Regions from separate parts of the Anaerosporomusa subterranea genome, predicted to be linked through region 1. Evidence: riboswitches for the same ligand, from Rfam matches in the RefSeq annotation. Region 1 holds a riboswitch; the other holds the start of a gene.
What was found. Region 1 has a riboswitch for cobalamin ahead of AXX12_RS09235 (MotA/TolQ/ExbB proton channel family protein). Riboswitches for the same ligand answer to the same signal wherever they lie in the genome.

Region 1 (3,092 bases):
TACCGCAGGGATATCAGCCAAGCTAAAGCGGCAGCAGCCAAATATATCGTGTTTCATGTCAGTCATAATGAACTGGATGAAATCTATACCTGGCGCTTTCGCGCCGACAGTCTGGCTGTGGTGGATGCGACCATCGAAATGGTCAACTCTATCGTTGGCGATATACCGCCTGACATGACGATACTGTTTGAAAACTTATGGTGGCCTGGTCTGACACTGCTCGAACCACGGCTTGTTGATCGCCTGCTTAGCCGGATTCGCCATCCGAAGGTTGGTATCATGCTAGACACCGGTCACTTGATGAATACCAATCCCGAATTGCAAGACGAGCGGCAGGGCGTAGAGTATATCCTTAGTGTACTAGGTAAGCTGGGCACACTGAGCAACTCGATCCAGGGAATTCACCTGCACCAGTCGCTTTCAGGCGCGTATGTTAAGCAAAGCCGCTGCCAGACCGCGCCGCCTGTTGACCTTGCGGCGTCAATGGCTCATATTATGCAGATTGATCAGCATAGGCCGTTTAGCGATTCCGCCGCCAAGCAGATACTCGAGCTTGTGGAGCCAGAGTATCTGGTGCACGAATTTATTGTGGCGTCACGGGAAGAACTGGTTGTGAATACAAATTTACAGCGGAAGGCGCTAAGATAGGAGAAAGGCGTCCCCGCAGGGACGCCATAGACTGTTGACAAACCTATTTTGCAGGGCGTTCAGAAAGGTCCAGATACTAGGCGGCCCCGCGGGCCCAGCAGTGACGCGTACGAAAGGGTACGCTAGCAATGGGTTCGCGGGGCCAACAACGTAGATGGGCCTTTATCAACGCCCTGAGGCGTCCCCGCAAGGACGCCATAGACTATACAGAGCTAACTGAAGAAGATCGCCGTGCTTCGCTCGCGATGATACGTAATGGGTTGTCAACGCGAGTGAAGCGTGGCGATCTTCTCTTTTGGAGTTGCCGACGCCCCGCTACCGAGATTTTTGGTTCTGCTGGTTAAACGCCAACAAATAAACAGATTGTCCGTATTTGGTTTGAAATTCTTTCTCAAAGGTTTGGATGGTATTCACTTGTTCGGCGGTGAGGCTGGAGAAACGCTCTTTTTCCATGGTTTTTAACCCCCTACAAATTTACTAAAAGCAATCCTTAGTATAACCGGTGAGGAGAAATCTATGCATTTTGACAAGTCTTGACTTTCGACTGAAGTTCTGATAATCTAAAAGGTAATTGATGGCACACTAACTGAATATGAGCTAGACAGGCGCCTGAAAAGGCTTAATAGGGAAGACCGGTGAGAATCCGGCGCGGTCCCGCCACTGTAATGGGGAGCAAACCCAATCATGCCACTGGGAGAATATCCTGGGAAGGCTGGGCGAGCTATGAACCAGAGCCAGGAGAACTGCCTGACTATATATCGCCGCTACGCCCACGAGCGATGGGTAGGGGATTTATGCGTTTATTGCGCAATTTTACATCCCGGCCTGCGGCTGGGATTTTTAATTTATAGTAGGAGTACGTTGGTGCAAAGCGGAATAATAAGCCCTCTGCGTGCCCTCCGCGAACTCTTCGTACTCTGCGGTTACGTACCAGTCTACTCCGTCACTCTGCGGTTAGCGCACTTCGTTTATCCAAGAAAGGTGGTTTTTTACATAATGGACTTTATTCATCAAGCCTTCTCCCTGTTTCAGAAAGGCGGACTAGTAATGGTGCCGCTTGCGTTTTGCTCGCTATTTGTTGCGACGATTATCGCTGAGCGGTATTGCTATTTTCGTGCTGAGACTAGTGATGTACCAGGTTTACTCAGTATGCTGACGGCACCCTTAGCCACGGGTGATTGGAATCAGGCAATTGCAGTTTGTCGTGAAGCACAAGGGTGTGCTGCCGCTGTTGCGCTAGCCGCACTGGAGCGTAAGAGCCGCGATATTCTGACTGTCGAAAAAGCGATGGAGGCTACTGCTTCGCTAAAAGCGTCCAAACTGCGCGACCGCTTGCAATATCTGGAGTTTGTCGTGACATTAGCACCGCTGCTGGGGCTCTTGGGCACGGTTGTCGGCATGATCCAGTCCTTCAGTGTCATGAATTTGCGTGAAGGCCAGCCATTTGCCATTACCGGCGGGGTAGGAGAGGCGTTGATCGCGACTGCTTCCGGCCTGTGTGTCGCCATTGTCGCTTTAATTGCCCATGCCTATTTTGCGCGTCAGTTGGATCGGCTGGTTACCGACATGGAAGAGACTGCCTATCATCTATTGAGCATGATCCGGGGTGAGTCGATTGAGACTGCGTAGTCTGCGGTTACAAAGTCAGCCCAAACTAATGATCATTCCGATGATCGATATTATCTTTTTCTTGCTGGTATTCTTTATGTTGAGCACATTGTATATGGTAGAACAGAGAGTGCTGCCGATTGCTCTGCCGCAGACGACAAGCGGCCAGCATGATATAACCAAGCAAGTGCCAATCACGATTACTGCCCAAGGCAAGATCCTGATTGACCAGGAAGAAATCCCGCTTGAGCTGTTTGGCAAACGCATCCAATCAGAGCTGGCTCGTCAGCCTGAGGCGCTATTCCTGCTTAGAGCTGATCGTCAGACAGAATACGGCCGAGTCATGGCTGTGTTGGATGAATTGAAACTCTCCGGCGTGCGGCGGATATCTGTCGCAACTGAAAGTAAGCCGAGGTGATGGCGATGCAACTGAGTTTTCGCCAGGCATTTATCGTTTCTCTAACCATACATTTGTTACTGGTGCCTGGCATGGGCTGGTTGGCAGGCGGCTGGTTGAAGTCAGAGCCTACGAGTCAACTGATCGAAATCGAGCTGGTGGCAGGTGGCTCGGGCCCGGGTTCTGGTTCAGGCATGGCGGCGACCGCTACTATGCCATTTAGCCAAGCCGCTCCGCCAAGCCCGCTGCCAACGTTGCCGGTACTGCCGTCTGAGCCTGAAACGGTGGCAGATGAGAATATTGCTGCTGCACCAGTCACATCGAGCGCAATCATCCCCCAGGCCCCGTCTGGTATCGATAGCGGCCCGGTAAATGGCTCAAGCAGTGGTTTGGGACACGGACAAGGCGGCGGGGGTGGTAGTGGCAACGGATCAGAATT
Region 2 (3,092 bases), 550 kb from region 1:
GGTGCAAGGAGCGGAGCACTAGCGCGGCTAAGGACATACGTATTGTGTCGCTAGTGTATCGTTAGTGCCGCTTGTGTTCAGCATACTATCGATATGTCTCGGTTATCTAGGTTCTTCATAACTAGAAAGCAGTTGACTCAAGTACTGGTAATATGCTACCATATAAATTGTTAAAAATTATGACGGACATTTGACAATTTTATATATCGAGATAGGTGCCCCCTTATGGGGCTTAATAGGGAAGACCGGTGTAATGCCGGCGCGGTCCCGCCACTGTAATGAGGAGTAAACCCACATAATGCCACTGGGACGAACGTCTTGGGAAGGTTTGGGTGAGCGATGATTCAGAGCCAGGAGAACTGCCTATCTAACAGTCACCGTTGTACTGTGGCTACCCTAAAACTGTAAGTATTAGGGTTGATACGGTACTCACCCACGCGCGATGGGGAGGGGATTATTAGAGTGATCTATTTATCTATCCTTCCCGGCATGTATTGCCGGGATTTTTAGTTAGACAGGTTTCTTTCATAAAAATAGCCCTTCCTGTATAGCACAGGGAGGGCTATTTATTTGTCAAACAGTTTCTCGCTATTTTGGCTGGCGGGGAAATTAGCTATAACTAAATCCTTTTTGTCGTTGCGGCAGGTAAGCGCAACATGTCTCCAATGGAGACATTCCTTTTTCCAATACCATTTTTATAATAGATAAGACTTATACGATAGCAGGAGAAGAGGGTGATCATTTGTCAGACAAACAGGGGTTAATCATTGTTCATACAGGCAACGGCCCTGAACTGCATTTGGTCCTCACTGGGCGCGATGCAAGTCCATTGCTTATCGAAAAGGCCGACCTTGTTACAGAAATGAAAGAAGTCAAACATCCCTATCAAAAAGGAATTACAGCTCAAAAAGGGATCGAGTTTTAAGTAAAACTCCGCGTACTCTGTGGCTAACGTTTCTCGTTGTCTGCGGTTACGTTTCAAGAATAATTGCATATTGGGCGGAACAGGTGCCCGCAAGGGCTTAATAGGGAAGACCGGTGCAATGCCGGCACGGTCCCACCACTGTAATGGGGAGCAAACCCAAGATAGTATCGTGTTACACAGGATTAGGGTTGACACAGTACTTAGCCACTGGGACGAAAACTCCTGGGAAGGTTTGGGCGAGCGAAGATCCAGAGCCAGGATAACTGCCTGTTCCGTAACTACCTTTATACCTACGAGAGATGGGGAGGGTTTATTAGGTGATCTATCTATCATTCTAATCTTCTATCCTTCTCGGCATTTTTTACCGGGATTTTTATTTGGCCAGGCTCTTCTTATAAAATTACTACTTCAGAAGGGATGACTTTGTATGAAGAAAAAGAACATCTGGATGATTGGTCTCGCACTCACGCTTGGATTATTACCTCAACAGGCATTTGCCATGCACATAATGGAGGGATTTCTTCCGCCAAAATGGTGTATTGCTTGGGGTACCTTGACAATCCCGTTTATAGTAGCAGGGTTCTTCTCGATTCAAAAGACGGTTAATGAACATCCCAAAACAAAAATGCTGCTGGCAATGGCAGGGGCATTTGCATTTGTATTATCCGCGCTAAAGATCCCTTCTGTTACAGGAAGCTCTTCACATCTTACTGGTGTTGGGTTTGGAACTATTTTATTCGGACCCACGGCTATGGCTGTACTGGGATTGATAGTTCTACTATTTCAAACTATCTTGCTTGCACATGGTGGATTAACAACACTTGGAGCTAATGCTTTTTCCATGGCAGTTGTTGGACCTTTAGTTAGCTTTGCTACATATAAAATTATAAAAAAGGCAAAGGGACCACAGTGGCTTGCGGTTTTCCTTGCAGCAGCCCTTGGTGACTTGCTGACTTATGTGACTACATCTGTACAGCTTGCACTTGCCTTCCCGGCTGAAACAGGTGGTTTTGTAGCCTCCCTTATCAAGTTTATGGGGATATTTGCGATAACACAGATACCACTAGCTATCAGTGAAGGTATTCTGACGCTGATGATGTTTAATGCGATTGCAGCATATAGCAAAGATGAACTTAAATATTTAAGAATACTGTCAAAGGAGGCTTAGATATGTCTGAAGATGCTTTTAAACAAGATAAGAAAAATCATGTAATGATAAAAAATCTTATCCTGAGTGCAATTGTTATTGGCCTTACTGTTATACCACTTTCAATGCTAAGAGATGCTGAATTTGGTGGCTCTGATGATAAAGCCGAAGCTGCCATAACAGAAATCAATTCAAACTATACGGCCTGGTTCTCACCAATCTGGGAGCCGCCCAGCGCGGAAGTAGAAAGCTTGCTTTTCTCACTTCAGGCAGCTGTCGGATCAGGTATAATTTTCTATGGATTAGGATATATGCGAGGAAGGAAGAAGCAAGAAGACGCGACTAAGGAATGATGAATATAGACAAATATGCGTATATGTCAAAACTAAAACATACTGATCCTTTGCAGAAACTGATCTTTTCCGTTCTTACCCTTTGCGTATGCCTCTGGGCAGATTCTATTCAAGTATCTGCTTTGGTGCTGCTAATAATGGGATGGTGTACTGTCTATAAAGGCGGTACTCCATTGGTTTTATTTTTAAAGATGATGATGGCGCCAACTTCTTTTTTGGTCATAGGGGTATTGCCGATAGCTGTAAATCTTTCTTTGAATAAGGAAATTTTTCTTTTTTCTATTTCTATCTTTGGAGCGTATGCAGGCGTAACCCAGTCAAGCATTCAAACAGCAGCGCATCTGGTTGCTAAGGCTTTGGGAGCGGTAGCATGCCTGTATTATTTGTCGCTTAATACACCGATGGTGGATTTATTGGCTGTACTCCACAGACTGAAAATACCAACACTTTTTATTGAGTTAATGGGACTTATTTATCGGTTCATCTTTATACTTTTTGAGACTGCTGAAACGATGTTTACAGCTCAAAGCTCACGCTTGGGGTACACGAGTCTTGCTTCGTCATACCGCGCCCTTGCTGCACTTGCGACAACTCTTTTTATCAGTGCCTTCAAAAGATCTGACGAACTATACACAGCTCTTGAGGCTAGAGGGTATGACGGTGAACT

Region 2: another riboswitch for cobalamin. It lies ahead of AXX12_RS11775 (energy-coupling factor ABC transporter permease); the one in region 1 lies ahead of AXX12_RS09235 (MotA/TolQ/ExbB proton channel family protein).

The regions. Positions count from the first base shown of each region.
Region 1 covers NZ_LSGP01000017.1:373,808-376,899, forward strand. The annotation lists gene AXX12_RS09230 (TIM barrel protein) at 1-648, shown strand, start outside; gene AXX12_RS19300 (hypothetical protein) at 964-1,101, opposite strand; cobalamin riboswitch at 1,235-1,413, shown strand; gene AXX12_RS09235 (MotA/TolQ/ExbB proton channel family protein) at 1,645-2,277, shown strand; gene AXX12_RS09240 (ExbD/TolR family protein) at 2,264-2,674, shown strand; gene AXX12_RS09245 (energy transducer TonB) at 2,680-3,092, shown strand, end outside.
Region 2 covers NZ_LSGP01000017.1:927,214-930,305, forward strand. The annotation lists cobalamin riboswitch at 197-381, shown strand; partial or broken gene AXX12_RS11770 (cob(I)yrinic acid a,c-diamide adenosyltransferase) at 794-925, shown strand; cobalamin riboswitch at 990-1,210, shown strand; gene AXX12_RS11775 (energy-coupling factor ABC transporter permease) at 1,353-2,093, shown strand; gene AXX12_RS11780 (energy-coupling factor ABC transporter substrate-binding protein) at 2,096-2,425, shown strand; gene cbiQ (cobalt ECF transporter T component CbiQ) at 2,422-3,092, shown strand, end outside.